One region of the Pseudoalteromonas sp. MMG005 genome, then DNA from elsewhere that is predicted to be linked to it. Evidence: predicted binding sites of a transcription regulator. Region 1 holds the regulator's gene; each other region holds the start of a gene.
The links. The regulator sigma-54, encoded in region 1, starts transcription at its own class of promoters, with help from an activator protein. The targets are predictions, from matches to a motif close to GTTGGCACGNNNNTNGNNT.
Positions count from the first base shown of each region.

Region 2: a site for sigma-54 is predicted at 2,476-2,494, ahead of J8M01_RS12420 (flagellar basal body rod protein FlgF). Genes of this name have one in related genera too.
Region 3: a site for sigma-54 is predicted at 1,816-1,834, ahead of flhA (flagellar biosynthesis protein FlhA). Genes of this name have one in related genera too.

Region 1 covers NZ_JAGJEK010000020.1:70,680-76,055, reverse strand. Annotated here, with positions in the region: gene rapZ (RNase adapter RapZ) at 1-266, opposite strand, end outside; gene J8M01_RS16400 (PTS sugar transporter subunit IIA) at 283-735, opposite strand; gene hpf (ribosome hibernation promoting factor) at 738-1,025, opposite strand; gene J8M01_RS16390 (RNA polymerase factor sigma-54) at 1,054-2,556, opposite strand; gene lptB (LPS export ABC transporter ATP-binding protein) at 2,613-3,338, opposite strand; gene lptA (lipopolysaccharide transport periplasmic protein LptA) at 3,342-3,866, opposite strand; gene lptC (LPS export ABC transporter periplasmic protein LptC) at 3,856-4,410, opposite strand; gene kdsC (3-deoxy-manno-octulosonate-8-phosphatase KdsC) at 4,407-4,958, opposite strand; gene J8M01_RS16365 (KpsF/GutQ family sugar-phosphate isomerase) at 4,958-5,376, opposite strand, start outside.
Region 2 covers NZ_JAGJEK010000014.1:70,010-75,385, reverse strand. Annotated here, with positions in the region: gene J8M01_RS12435 (flagellar basal body P-ring protein FlgI) at 1-158, opposite strand, end outside; gene flgH (flagellar basal body L-ring protein FlgH) at 171-854, opposite strand; gene flgG (flagellar basal-body rod protein FlgG) at 870-1,658, opposite strand; gene J8M01_RS12420 (flagellar basal body rod protein FlgF) at 1,677-2,441, opposite strand; gene flgE (flagellar hook protein FlgE) at 2,600-3,973, opposite strand; gene J8M01_RS12410 (flagellar hook assembly protein FlgD) at 4,017-4,691, opposite strand; gene flgC (flagellar basal body rod protein FlgC) at 4,707-5,141, opposite strand; gene flgB (flagellar basal body rod protein FlgB) at 5,144-5,376, opposite strand, start outside.
Region 3 covers NZ_JAGJEK010000014.1:134,384-139,759, forward strand. Annotated here, with positions in the region: gene fliR (flagellar biosynthetic protein FliR) at 1-595, shown strand, start outside; gene flhB (flagellar biosynthesis protein FlhB) at 599-1,729, shown strand; gene flhA (flagellar biosynthesis protein FlhA) at 1,873-3,972, shown strand; gene flhF (flagellar biosynthesis protein FlhF) at 3,994-5,376, shown strand, end outside.

The DNA.
Region 1 (5,376 bases):
TCATCACTGTCCAAGTAAAATAATATCGGATTAGCAAACCCTGGTAAATACTCAAGAATATCGTTGAACTCTTGCTGTTGTTTTGGCAAGTTACGCACATCAATACTGACTGCAATTTTGTCATAGCTCTCAGACACGCTTCTAACCAAAGACGGAAGTAAATTGACCGGAATATTGTCAACACAATAGTAGCCTAAATCTTCTAACACTCTTAATGCAACGGACTTCCCAGAACCAGAGCGACCACTAATAATGATTAATTCCACAATTATCCCCTATTTACTAATCTTGAGCCTTAATAATACTATAGAGCTCGGTATCATTGCTGGCATGTCTCAATTGCTTACAGAACTCTTTATCTTTTAAGCTTTCAGCAATTGCAGCGAGTGTTTTCAGATGCTGTTGATTATCACCTTCAGGTACAATGAGTGCAACAAAAATATCGACTGGACGATTGTCTATGGCATCGAATGGAACCGATTTTTTACTAACTAATATCATCGCAAAAACTTGTTCGATACCTTGCATTCTGCCATGTGGAATAGCGATGCCTTTACCAATTCCAGTACTGCCTAGCTTCTCTCGTGACATGAGCGCAGATAAAACATCATGCTGTTCTAGGTGGGGTAACTGTTCATGTGTAAGTTCGCTAACGTATTCGAGAATACGTTTTTTGCTATTAAAAAGGACCGCAGCTTTACTGCAGTCCTTGTTGATTATTGAGCTAAGTTTCATGGTTAATGTCGAGTAAGCTTTTCTTTGTGTTTGATTACTTGTCTGTCTAGCTTGTCAACCAAACCATCAATAGCAGCATACATATCTTGATGCTCGGTAGAGGCAAATACTTCTGCTCCGCTTAAGTGTAAGGTCGCTTCGGCTTTTTGTACGAGTTTTTCAACATCTAAAATCACATGCACATTATTGATATGATCAAAGTGCCTTTCTAGCTTCGCAAACTTGGTGTTGACATAGTCTCTTAGTGATTCAGTTACTTCTACGTGACGACCAGTTAAATTTAGTTGCATAAGCATTTTCCTTCTTTGGTATTACGTCTTATATCAAGCTTTTACGCTGATTCGACGGTGGAATGGCTAACGACTCCCGATATTTTGCTATCGTACGTCGGGCCACTTTGATTCCTTGCTCTGCCAATATATCCGCAATTTTGCTATCACTTAATGGCTTAGCAGTATTTTCGGCGGCAATGAGCTTTTTGATCAATGCTCTAATCGCTGTGGAAGAGCATTCACCTCCGTTTTCGGTACTCACATGGCTCGAGAAGAAATATTTCAACTCAAAAATGCCCCTAGGTGTGTGCATATATTTTTGTGTTGTGACACGTGAAATAGTGGATTCATGCATCTCTACCATTTCAGCCACATCATTTAGCACCATAGGTTTCATTGCTTCAGGGCCATGTTCAAAGAATGCCTGTTGTTGCTGCACAATGCAATTAGTTACTTTCATTAACGTATCATTGCGGCTTTCTAAGCTTTTAATAAACCATTTAGCTTCTTGTAAATGCGAGCGAATAAATTGACTATCAGTGCTTGATTTCATTGAACGAGACATCGCCGCATAGTGATCATTGACTCTAATTTTCGGCATTGAATCAGGGTTTAATTCAACTAACCATCGGCCTTTCACTTTTTTCACAGAGACATCAGGTATGACATATTCAGACTCTTCGCGGATGATACTGGCCGCAGGTTTTGGATTTAAGCTGTGTATTAGAGTCATAACTTCTTTTAAATCGGACTCTTTCAGCTTAGTCTTTTTCATGAGCGTTCGATAGTCTCGACTTGCAAGTAAGTCAATGTGTTCGGTGAGCACGTGTTTAGTATGCTCCAGCCAAGGTGTACTTTTATCAAACTGATTAAGCTGGATACATAAACATTCTTGCAAGCTACGAGCAGCAATGCCGACGGGGTCAAATAATTGAATGCGTTTCAGGACAGCCTCAATTTCATCAAGTTCAATGGCATCTTCTGAACTCTCGTCATTAAGGCTTTCTAAGATTTCATCGGTCGATAAGGTTAATAAACCACCATCATCCACGGCTTCCACAATGGCGACAGCGATCCCTCTATCAGTATCACTAAACGGGGTCAGTTCTAGTTGCCACATTAAGTATTCATGGAGCGATTCGGTGGTTGCGCCTTGGTACATGTTTTCGTCTTCAGGCATAGGGCCGCTGCTTGTTGCTGGTGCAGCACTCATGTATTCATCCCATGTGACATCCATCGCAAGTTCTTCGCTAACAGTGTCTTTACTCATAGCCGCGTCTGCATCAAGCTCATAGTCACTGACTGGAGCTTCTTCAATACTGTCTGAATTAGATTCTTCTTTCGAGAGCTCTTTATGTTCTTTTTCTATATTTTCGTTGTCGTTTTCATGCTCTGATTCTTCAACTTCCAGTAATGGGTTGCTGTCCAAGGCTTCTTGGATTTCTTGTTGGAGATCTAGCGTGCTCAATTGCAACAAGCGGATAGCCTGTTGTAATTGGGGTGTCATGGTTAATTGCTGACCCATGCGCAGCTGTAACGATTGCCTCATGTATCTCTAACAATCCTTTCTATTAATCAATTATTAAAATTACCTAGATACTATAACTATAGCCTGAATTGTTCACCTAGGTAGACATCTCGAACAGTTTGATCGGCTAGCACGTGTTCTGGAGTACCTGATGCAATTAATTCACCATGTGAAACTATGTATGCTTTTTCGCACACATCAAGTGTTTCTCGTACATTATGATCTGTGATCAGAACACCTATACCGCGTTTTTTTAAATGTTCGATAATTTTCTTTATATCTAACACCGAAATTGGGTCAACACCAGCAAAAGGCTCATCTAACAGGATAAATTTTGGGTTTGCGGCTAAAGCGCGAGCAATTTCGACTCTTCGACGTTCACCTCCTGACAATGCCATACCTTGACTTGTACGTATATGTTGGATGTTGAATTCATCTAATAATTCATTAAGAATTTGCTCTCGATCAGGTTTACTCAGTTCATTACGAGTTTCTAAAATAGCCATTAAGTTCTGGTAAACGGTTAACTTTCGAAAGATGGAAGATTCTTGCGGTAAATAACCTATGCCTAGCCTTGCTCGACTGTGCATCGGTAACAGGGTGATATCGTGGTCATCAATGGTTACGGTACCGTTATCGCTTGGCACTAATCCAACAATCATATAAAAACTGGTCGTTTTACCTGCCCCGTTGGGGCCTAGCAAGCCAACAATACTGCCTGCCTCGACGGCAAGGCTGACATTTTTTACGACTTGTCGTCCTTTGTAGCTTTTAGCCAAAGCGGTTGCAGTCAAAGTACTCATTTATTATTTGCCTTGTTCTTTATTCGATTTTTTTTCTGGGACTAGAATTGTGTGCACTCGGCCAGTATTTTCATTACCTTTTTCAGCATTTATTAATTGTTTATCCATATCGTAAATTATGGATTGTGCTTTTATGATTTGGCCTGCTTGGTTAATTTCTGCATCACCTTTGATTGTCAGCTTTTTATTCGCTACATCATATCGAACCTCACTCGCCGTGGCACTTAATACGGTGCCATCAGCTTGTGTCTCGGTAAAACGCGCTGGATTACCTGTAGCGACAAGCAGTTGTTTATTTTCTCCTAATTCAGCCCGTCTATGCACTTCTAGGCGATCAGCGTTAATTTGTCTATTACCATGTATAATTTCAACATTTTGTTCAAAAATACCAATGTTGGTTTTTAATTGTGCGGTTTGCTTGCCTGCTTTAATTGATACTTGTGATGCAAAGTCATTATTGTTGGCCGCAAGCGCGCTGCTGAATGTAAGCCCAATAAAGGCTACGGTGACTATTAATCTATTGGTCATAATAAATGGTTCTAGTATGGTTAATTAGCTCTATAACATCGGTATTTAAATCGGCGTGCAGACCTTTACCTGTGATGAGTAAGTCTGGACCTGTGATTTCTACCGGTTGCTCCGATTGCATTAGTTTATTGATAATTTCAACTCGAATATGGTCCGCGTTGATATGTGTAATCATGGCTTTATCTGTTAGATTTTGCGCCACAACATTACCTTCCAAAATGAGTATGTTATTTTCGTATAATGTGGCTTCAGTTGCTGTGATTTTCCAGTTTTTAGGCCCGTTATATAAAGTAAAAATAGGTGCTTCAAAATGGCTAAAGCCAAGCTCTTGATATAATTCCATTTTATCCGCAGTTACTGTATGGCTACGAATACCCGTTTCATCATAAATTGTTTGTTGTAATTGTGTTGCTATATAATCTGGCTTAGCAATGACATCACTGGTACCGTTTTCTGATGAGGGGGGGTGGGTGAAGTAAGGGTACCACAACCATCCCATAATCATTGAAAAGATAATCAATAATGCAATTCGATTTATGGTCATGTGCTTGTTCCAGTGGTACCTAACGAGTGACCTTGTGCTAACATAATCAAATCGGTTAATTCACGTACAGCACCAAACCCTCCAGGTAACATGGTTGTATAATGCGCAACGCGCTTTATAAGAGGGTGGGCATCGTTAACTGCAACTGAAAAGCCCACTAATTGCATGACGGGCAAATCAGGGCCATCATCTCCGATATAAGCGATGTCTTCATCTTGTAAATCTAATGCTTGCTTTAGTGTGTCATATGCCTGCAGTTTATTTTCTTGGCCTTGATAAATATGCTGTACGTTTAAGCTAGTCATTCTTTGCTGAACAATCTGTGAATGCCGGCCAGTAATAACGGCAACTTGCACGCCACTATTGATTAGAGCTTTGATGCCAAACCCATCTTTTGTATTAAATGCTTTTAATTCTTCACCGTTGTTGCCAAGGTAAATCCGACCGTCAGAAAAAACGCCATCAATATCACATATCAGTAGCTTAATATTAGCAGCCTTGCTGTACGCAACATTACTGATAGGTTGATATAAGTCTGAGAATTGCATTATAAAACTCCTGCTCGTAGTAAATCTTGCGTATTTAAAGCACCGACCGGGTAGTGGTTATCATCTATGACAATTAAACCATTAATTCGTTTCGTTTCCATTATATTCAATGCTTCAGCTGCAAGAATATTTGCATGTACGGTTGCACAGCTTTTAGTCATTACCTCGCTAATGAGTGCGTTATGTAAATCAATTCTTTGTTCAATGATTCGCCTTAAATCCCCATCTGTAAAAATACCACATAAGCGAGATTCAGAGTTAATTACGGCTGTCATTCCTAATCCTTTGGCTGACATCTCGAAAAGCGCAGCTTTTACCGTGTCTTGAACAGTCACTACGGGTACTTCGGCGCCTTTGTGCATGATGTCATCGATGGTCAGTAATAGTCTTTTCCCTAATGCACCACCAGGGTGAGAAA
Region 2 (5,376 bases), on a different contig from region 1:
GATTCACCCGTACCAGGCAAACCCACAACCAAGCCATAGCCGACTAATTGGTTAGAGCGAACGCCTTGCACCATACTTATATCCTTGACCCGTTCAGCCTTCGCTATTGGTACTAGCGTTATCAGTAATACAGATAAGAATAGATGACATAGTTTCATAATATTTGTGCCCTAAAATGGTAGCAACGTACTCATAAAGAATTGAGTTAACCAGCCTGAACTTTGTGCTTCTTGGCCTTGCCCCTTCCCTGAATACTGAATACGGGCATTCGCAATGCGATTTGACTCAACCGTATTGTCCGCAGCAACATCTGCTGCTCGAACGAGACCTTCGAGGCGGATAAACTCCTCCCCTGTATTTAAAGTCAGCCACTTTTCTCCTCGAATCACCAAATTACCATTGGGTAACACCCGCGTCACATTGACAGAAATGTTACCAAACAAACTGTTTGATTGATTTGCTTTACTGTCACCTTTAAAGGATGACTCGGACCCTAAACCAAATTGAATATTATCTCCGCCAATATTTACCGGCGTACCATTAAAGCCTAATACCGGATCTAGTTTTAAATCCGTTTCTTTATCGGTTTCACTGTTCGCTGCTTTAGATGCTTGTGTTGACTCTCTTAGTACAACAGTAATGATATCGCCTGTGCGTAGCGCTTTCTTATCTGCATATAAATCATTCGAACGATTTGGATTAAATAATGACCCAGTCGCAACGACTTGCTCTAAATCTTGTTCTGGATACATAGGTGCATAATAAGGGTCATCACGCACAACCTCACTATTTTGTGTCGACACGCAACCAGAAAGCAAAATCAATGCCGCCACAATCATACATAAAGCACGCATACAACCTCCTAAAATTTATAACTGTTGATTGATATAACTCAGCATCTCATCCACTGAAGAAATCACTTTTGAGTTCATTTCATAGACTCGCTGGGTTTCAATTAAGTTGACCAACTCTTCAGTCACATTGACATTAGATGTCTCCAGTGCTCCTTGCACTATAGAACCTAACCCATCCGCACCTGGATTCCCTTGCACTGGTGCTCCACTCACCGCTGTTTCCGTATATAAATTCTGACCCATTGGCTCTAAACCAGATGGGTTAATAAAGTCACTTATAACTAATTGCCCAATAACCGTATTTTGTGCTTGCCCTGCGACTCTCACTGATACTTCGCCGTCTTGTGAGATTGTGATCGACTTAGCATCATCTGGCACATTCATTTCTGGTTGCACAGGGAAACCTGCACCTGAAGTAACCACTCTACCATTCTCATCGGTCGTAAATTGGCCATTACGGCTATACCCAATGGTGCCATCTGGCATTTGAATTTCAAAAAAACCAGGACCTTGGATCATCCAATCTAAGGAGTTTTCAGTACTAAGCATATTACCTTGGGAGAAATTCTTTTGGTTTGCAACAACCTTAGCCCCCGCACCGAGCATTAGTCCTGAGGGTAACTCTGTATCTTGTGACGAACGACCACCCGGCTGATTAATATTTTGATAAAGTAAATCTTCAAAAATTGCTCTGCTCTTCTTGTAACCTACAGTACTAGCATTCGCGAGGTTATTCGAAATTACCGATATATCAGTTTGCTGGGCATCTAGGCCGGTTTTACTGATCCATAACGCTGGATTCATAACATATACCTCACTTCGTTAGACTATACGCAGCAGTGATACATGACGTTCGTCAATTTCTTCTGCTGTTTTCATTAGTTTCATTTGCATTTCAAACTGCCGCTGATGATTAATCATATCGACCATCTCATGCACAGGATTTACATTAGACATTTCTAAGGCACCGCTCATTACTTTTGCTGTGGGTGATACATCACAAAAACCACATAAACCATCATCTAGCGAGCCTTCTTTTGGCCTGAATAAACCATCATTTCCTTTTTCTAATTTGGTATTATCTGCTTCAATGATCTTTAAACGATCTACCACTTCCAAAAAGTTTGCAGGTGCCCCCTGAGGGCGCACTTGAATCGACCCGTCATCGCTGAATGTCACCTTCTCTACCGGAATAGGTAAAATAATAGGACCACTTTCACCAACAACTTGACGCCCATGACTAGTTACCAGCGCTCCATCAGCAGTAATATTCAGCGTCCCAACTTTGGTATAAGCTTCTTTGCCACTTTTATCCATGACACTTATCCAAGACTTATCAGACACCGCGATATCTAGATCTCGCCCGGTTTCAACAATCGCGCCGCTGGTCATATTCGTACCAGGCCGCTCTTGCATAGCAAACACCCGAGTCGGTAACCCTTCACCAAATGCCTGCATGGAACGTGCTTGAGCAAAATCTGACTTAAACCCGGTCGTATTTGCATTGGCTAAATTATTTGCTTTAATAGCCACACCACGCAGGTTTTGTTTCGCACCAGACATAGCGATATAGAGCATTTTATCCATTGCATTGACCTAAAAATTCATCATATAAAGAACACTGCAATTATAATGCCAATTAAATTTTGACGGTAGAGTGTAGATAAGTAAGGTAAATAGAGTTAATGGCGGACCAAGGAGGGAAACATAAAAAGGCCGCATATGCGGCCTTTAGAATTAGTTCGTTATCGAATCTGTAATATTGCTTGTTGTAATGTTGAATTCACTTCTAACGCTCGGGAGTTCGCCTGAAAGTTTCTCTGTGCACTTATCAAATCAACAAGCTCATTCGTCAAGTTTACATTTGATTGTTCCAACGCCGAAGAATTGATTGACCCGAGCGTTCCGGAGTTTGGCTCTCCCGCAATTGGCTCTCCTGAGGTTAAGCTCTTTTTCCAGGAAGTGCCTCCCACTTGTTGAAGTCCTTGGGAGTTAGAAAAGCGGACCATAGCCACTTGCCCTAAAAATGTTGAATCACCGTTACTATATGAGGCTACAATTTTACCATCTGCACCAATATCTACTCCAGCTAAACGCCCTACTGTTGCACCATCTTGCTCTAGTGCTTTCACTTCAAAGCGGCTCGCATATTGAGTTGGTAATTTATTAGTGGTATTCGCTTCATCACGCCAATTCATGCTCAGTGGAGCTGGAAACGTAGCACCATTAGTTAACAACGTTGAAAGGCCTGTACCTGCACCACTTGGTAAAGGCAGTGCACCAAAGGTCCCACCAGCAACTACCGGTACGGCTGCACCAGCAACCCCTGCCGCAGAGTATGGGATCGTCGAGCTCGGTAAACCTGTTGCATCAAATGTAAACCCAGCAATAGGGTGTGGACCACCCGCCCCTGCTGTACCATCAGACGTGAAAGGCTTATTATCTATGGTACCAAATACCTCCCAATTATTGGCTGTGGCTGTTTTTCTGAAATAAAGTTGTACCGTGTGAGGTTCGCCTAACGAGTCATACACCGTGGTAGACGTTGAACTATTGAACGATGCACCAACTGCTGGATCAAAAGCAATTGTCGGTTGCGACGCTCTTGAATCAAGGTTAAACGAAGAATATACATTAGTTGTCGCTCTCGGAGCTCCTGATGCATCTGGGATTTGCATTGCCGATGCAGTACTTAAACTCACTGACGTAGTTGCACCTGTACTTGGGTCTACAGGAAACCCTTGTAAGAAATTACCTTGCGCATCTGAGATAAAATTATCCTTATTTAACTTAAATGCACCAGCTCGCGTATAACTATAATCCTGCGAGCCTAATTCAGAGCTCGTAGCAAAATAACCTTCACCTGTGATTGCCAAATCTAACGAATTGGCTGTAAATTGCAATGAACCTTGGTGAAATTGCTGAGCAACCATAGTCGTTTGTGCACCATCACCATTTTTAGTTTTTCCTGAACTAAATACTGATGATGCATAAACATCAGCAAATTCAGCCCGAGATTCTTTAAAACCCGTGGTATTTACGTTTGCAATGTTATTTGCGGTGGTGTCCAGATCTTTTTGAGCAGCCGCTAAACCTGTTAATGCAATATTAAAACTCATACTCTTACCTCTTGTACGTAAGGCCTATTCTATAAACTTTGAATTAAGCGATTTCAGCGACGTCAGTAAGTCTTACCGCGCCCGCTTTTGTGTTGATGATTATTCCGTTAGCGCCATTAACATTGACACTATCGATATTTTTAAAGGTTGCTGTCGGCAGGCTAGTAAATTCGCCGTTAATATTTGCTTCTGCCTTTATCTCATAATCCCCTTCGGGCATAGGTTCACCATCCCCATTCTTGCCATCCCACTCGAACCGAATTGCACCTGCTTTTTGTTCCCCCATATCAATTGAGCGAACTAATTGGTTTGACTCATCATAGATATTTACGACCAATTTCTCTGTCGGCTTAGCAGAAATAATAGAGCCTCGCGCTGAACCGCTAGCACTTAACTCCAAAGTATCCGATTCAAGTAACGCTTTCTTACCAACTAGGGTTGATGCTTGTAACGCAGAATTGGATGTCATTGATGCAGACAAAGACTCAAATTTTGTATTCAAATTTGAAATACCTTCCGCCATTGTAAAGCTCGTCATTTGTGCGATCATTTGGTCATTATCAGCAGGTTTGCTCGGATCTTGATAAGATAACTGCTGGGTAAGCAAGGCAAAGAAATCCTCTTGCTTTAACGTATCATCTTTTTCTACTGGCTTTTGTTTATCTGGCCACCGTAACGAATCAATATGACTGGACGTTTGACTTACTTCGCTATTCATTGGCTAGTGCCCCCGTTAACGCTGACCAAGTAGCAGAGTTTTACTCAGCATTTGTTTTGCTGCATCTGCCACCTGAACATTTGTTTGATACGAACGTGAAGCGGAAATCATATTTGTCATCTCCTCAACTACATTCACATTTGGTTTATAGATATACCCATCTTTGTCGGCACTTGGATGATTGGGACTATATTCAACCTGAAGTGGTTTATCACTTTCAACGATCCCCAATACCTTAACTCCCACTGATGCGCCTGCTGAGTTTGCATTTTGTAATTCATTTGCTTTAGTAAGTTCAGCTGCAAATACAGGGTGCCTTGCTCGATACACCTCATTTTGGCTTGAACTAATGCTATTTGCGTTAGAAATATTACTCGCAGTGGTATTTAGGCGTATGTTTTGCGCACTCATTCCTGAACCCGCTATGTCAAATACATTATATAAACTCATAATTAAGCTCCTTGACCGCCTAGGGCTTTTTTCAACCCTTTAAATTTACCTGTGAGAAATTGCAAACTTGCTTGATACTCTAATGCATTCTGTACATACAAGTTTCGTTCCACTTGTATATCAACTGAATTACCATCGCCCGTATCTGTTTGATTTGGATTACGAAATAGCTCTACACCGCTGTTTAATTTAGTACCACCGGAGAGATGTTTGTCATTGGTGCGCAGCATTGTAT
Region 3 (5,376 bases), on a different contig from region 1:
TAGTGACCTCTTCTCATTTTCTATGATTTTCGTTGTTATTCAACAAATGATCATTGGCATAGCCATTGGATTTGCATCTTTATTGCTACTTAATACATTTATTATTGCAGGGCAGATTTTGGCTATGCAAACGGGCCTTGGTTTTGCTTCTGTGGTTGACCCCGCTAATGGCTTGAGTGTCCCTGCGGTTGGTCAGTTTTACTTGATTTTAGCTACATTATTGTTTTTTGTTTTGAATGGTCATTTAATGATGATTCAAATGGTAGTGTTTAGTTTTCAAACTTTTCCAATTAATGGGCAATGGTGGATTGTCGATAATTATTGGCAAATAGTGAATTGGGGAGGGTGGATGTTTTCAACGGCAATGGCGTTATCCCTTGCACCGTTAACAGCCATGTTGGTGATTAATATTTCATTTGGCATTATGACCCGTGCTGCGCCGCAAATGAATATATTTGCAGTTGGTTTTGCATTTACCCTTGTTGCAGGTCTTACTATTATTTGGGCTACGTTAGGAAATTTTTTAGTGCAATATGAATTTCAATGGCTTAAGACAATTGAACTAATGTGCAATTTAATTGGTTGTACGGTGTAGCATATGGCAGAAGATTCGGGTCAAGAAAAAACGGAAGAACCCACGGGGAAAAAAATAGATGAGTCTCGTAAGAAAGGACAAGTTGCACGTTCGAAAGAGTTAGGGACCACATTTGTACTCATTTTTTCCTCAATATCATTGCTATTATATGGACCTGATATAGGAAAGGGGCTGTATAATATAATGGGCCGAGCATTGAGCCTAAACCGTAATGAAACATACGATACAACCAAGATGTTTTCTATATGGGGGGAGATGTTTTCCGAGCTTATTTTCCCAATGTCTATGTTTGTTTTTATCATTGTTATAGCCGCTATTGTTGGTAATACTTTACTCGGAGGTTTTAACTTTAGTTGGCAGGCTGCGGCACCTAAAGCCAGTAAAATGTCTCCGGCAAAAGGTATTAAAAGAATGCTAGGCCCACAGGCAGGCGTTGAACTAGTAAAAGCGGTACTTAAATTTGGATTGGTAGCAGGTTTTGCTATTTACTTGATAAACACTTTTTTTTATGAAATTTTGCATTTAAGTGTCGAGCAAATTCCCAGTAGTATTATTCACGCATTAGAAATTTTGGCATGGATGTTTTTAGCGTTAAGTTGTACTTTAATTATTATTTCAGCCATTGATGCTCCTTATCAAAGCTATAATCACCATAAACAGCTTAAAATGACGATGCAAGAAGTCAAAGATGAATATAAAAACTCGGAAGGTGATCCGCAAATTAAGGCACGTATCCGTCGCACCCAAAGAGAGATGTCCCAACGTCGCATGATACAAGATGTGCCTGACGCAGATGTGATTGTTACTAACCCAACGCACTATTCAGTTGCGTTAAAATACGATACGGAAAAAGCTGGTGCGCCCATTGTACTAGCGAAAGGTGTTGATGAATTAGCTATGCAAATAAGAAAGGTGGCAATAGGTAATGAAGTGCCTATTGTTGAATCACCAGCTTTAACACGTTCTTTATACCACACCACTGAAGTTGGTCATCAAATACCAGATCAATTGTTTACAGCCGTAGCACAAGTACTCGCTTTTGTATTTCAGTTAAAGCGCTTTCAAAAGGGCAGAGGCAAGCGACCGACAGCGCTTAATGAGGATCTACCTATTCCTAATGAGTTGAAACACTAAACTTCCCAGCTTTTTTAGACAAGGGTAACATTTATATATGTTCTGCATTTTTCATTGCGACCTTATAAATTGAGGGTTAGTAACTTTATGGCGCATAACTTGCTTTGTACTAGTCAGTGTCAATATTTTGTAGTTAGTAAGTTATGGATTTTAAAGCAGTTTTACAGCAAATCAATAGAGATAAGAAAGAATATGCAAAGGGTGTAGGTACCCCTCTAATGGTTCTGGCTGCGCTAGGCATGGTTATCTTACCGCTACCTCCTTTCTTACTAGATATTTTATTTTCTTTTAATATCGCGCTAGCACTAGTCGTTTTATTGGTAACAGTTTACACCATGAAACCGTTAGAGTTTGGTATGTTTCCAGCAGTGTTACTTATTGCAACAATTATGCGATTGGCATTAAATGTTGCGAGTACACGAGTTGTTTTGCTTGAAGGGCACAATGGTGGTGATGCGGCTGGTAAAGTCATTGAAGCATTTGGTTCGGTGGTAATCGGCGGAAATTACGCAGTTGGCTTAGTGGTCTTTTTAATTCTAATTATTATTAACTTTGTTGTAATCACGAAAGGTGCAGGGCGTATTTCCGAAGTATCAGCACGATTTACATTAGATGCGATGCCAGGAAAACAAATGGCGATAGATGCTGATTTAAATGCAGGGTTTATTAGTGCAGACGATGCCCGGGCTAGGCGAGAAGAAGTAACCCGTGAAGCTGACTTTTACGGCTCAATGGATGGTGCCAGTAAGTTTGTAAAAGGGGACGCTATTGCGGGTATTGTTATTTTAGCTATTAATATTATTGGCGGTTTATTTGTTGGTATGATCCAACATAATCTCGGGTTTGGTAAAGCAATGGAAGTTTATACTCTACTCACCATTGGAGACGGACTTGTGGCGCAATTACCGTCGTTGCTTCTGTCTATCGGCACTGCAATTGTTGTTACTAGACAAAATGAATCTCACAATATGGGAGACCAATTTAAGGCCCAACTTGGTAATGAAAAGTCATTATCAATAGCTGCCGCAATTTTGATTGTTATGGGACTTGTACCAGGGATGCCTCATGTTGCATTTTTGAGTTTAGGTGCATTACTCGGATATTTGGCGTATTACACTCAGTCCCAAAAAACAAAAGCAGAGGAAGTTAAGCAAGCGGAAGAAGCTAAAGGTGGTGACATCGCAGCTCGAAAACAAGATCAAAAAGAGCTTGGTTGGGACGACGTTCAGCCTGTGGATGTTATTGGGCTTGAAGTTGGTTACCGACTAATACCGTTGGTAGATCAAGCACAAGGTGGTGAATTATTAAGTAGAATTAAAGGTGTTCGTAAAAAGCTTTCCCAAGAACTGGGGTTTTTGGTTCCACCAGTACATATTAGAGATAACTTAGAGTTAGACCCCAATGCATACAATATTACTTTAATGGGAGTGGGGTCCGGAGATGGAGAATTAAAGCATGGTGATGAGCTTGCAATTAACCCAGGCCAAGTATTTGGTCCAATAAATGGTGTTGCTACAACCGATCCAGCGTTTGGATTAGAGGCTGTATGGATTAAACCTGAACAAAAAGATGAAGCGCATTCCCTTGGTTATACAGTCGTTGATGCAGCGACTGTCGTTGCAACACATATAAGCCAACTGTTGACTAATAATGCATCACTACTATTAGGTCATGAGGAAGTTCAGAACCTACTAGATATTTTGGCGAAAAGTCATCCGAGACTTGTTGAAGGTTTGGTGCCAGATGTATTACCTCTCACTACTATCGTTAAAGTATTGCAAAACCTACTCAATGAAGGAGTCGCAATTAGAGATATGCGGTCAATAATTCAAACGCTTGTAGAGTATGGTCCTCGTAGTCAAGACCCAGATGTACTCACCGCTGCTGTGCGAATCTCGTTACGACGATTGATTATCCAAGATGCAGTAGGAGCTGCGGAAGAAATCCCTGTCATAACATTGGCGCCTGAGTTGGAACAGATGTTGCATCAGTCACTTCAGAACGCAGGTGATGAAGGGGCAGGTATCGAACCAGGTCTTGCGGAGCGGCTTCAAGAATCGTTACGAGAAGCGCATCAAACGCAAGAAATGTTAGGTGACCCGTCTATTTTATTAACCTCAGGTATGTTGAGAAGTGTGCTCTCAAGATTTGTTAAATATACAATACCTGGACTTCGGGTGATGTCATACCAAGAAGTACCAGATGAAAGGCAAATCAAGATTGTGAGCTCAGTTGGACAATAATAGGACTCAAGGGGTTGTAACATGAAAATTAAACGTTTTTTTGCTAAAGATATGCGAACAGCATTAAAGGAAGTCAAAGAAGAACTTGGCGTTGATGCTGTAATCATGTCAAATAAAAAGTTGGCAGATGGTGTTGAGATCGTTGCAGCGGTAGATAATGACCGAGAATTAGTGAAACAACCTCAGGTTTCAGAAAATATAACAGAGACGGTTGCGCAACCAAAACCACAGCCGCAATCACAACCGCCTAGATTTGTACGTCCAGAGCCTCAAAGAGCACGGCCTGAGCCACAAGCCCAGGTTGCAGATAGCTTACAAGCTCTGTTAGAGCGTCAAGCACCTCGTCCCCGTTCTCCTGAGTTGGCATCGATGTTTTCACAATCTGGTATAGATACGGACCAAGTATTCAATAAGCATGCAGAAGCCGGAGCTCAATATGGTTCAGCGAGACAACGTCAAAGCACACCGACTCAACAAAGTCATGTTAGACCAACGAAATCAAAACCTATAGATATTTCAGCTCGTCACACAGGGAGCAACGCTGATTGGCAGTTTGAGGATGAATTAGAGTCTGGGTTTGGTGATGATATAGCTAAACAGTCAGATGAAGTCCAGCCAGACGAAATGACGTCGATGCGCGAAGAAATGAATGCAATTCGTCAGTTGCTAGAGCACCAAGTTTCCGGGTTGATGCAACAAGATATGGCACGCAGAGATCCTACTAGAGCCTGTTTAATTGATCGCCTGCAAGGCATGGGGATTGATTCAGAGGTTGCTGAACAAATGGCGTGTTTTATTCCAGATGATGTTTCGCGCAAAGAAGCATGGAATGCATTACTTAATATGGTCGTAAACCAAATGCATACAACCAATAATGATATTTTACGCCAAGGTGGTGTTTATGCGTTAGTTGGCCCAACTGGTGTGGGTAAAACAACAACTGTGGCAAAACTTGCTGCATTAGGTGCACAAAAATATGGTGCTGACAAAGTAGCGTTAATTACGACAGATACGTATAGAATAGGTGCTTATGAGCAGTTAGCGACATATGGCCGAATTATAGGTTGTCCAGTAAAGCAAGTAAAAGATGCTAATGAATTAGCAGAAGTTTTGTATCATTTACGCAATAAGCGTCTAGTATTAATAGACACAGCAGGAATGAGTCAAAGAGATTTGCGATTAACAGAACAATTAAATACTTTAATGCGTAGCGCAAGAGTTGATATTAGAAGTTATTTAGTATTAAGTGCGACTTCACAGATGCATGTTTTACAAGAGTCGGTACGTCACTTTCAAAAAGTAAATTTAAGTGGCTGTATTTTCACAAAACTTGATGAATGTCTAAGTTTAGGTGAGATTATCAGTATTGCGATTCAAAATCGCTTGCCAATAGGGTATCTTACT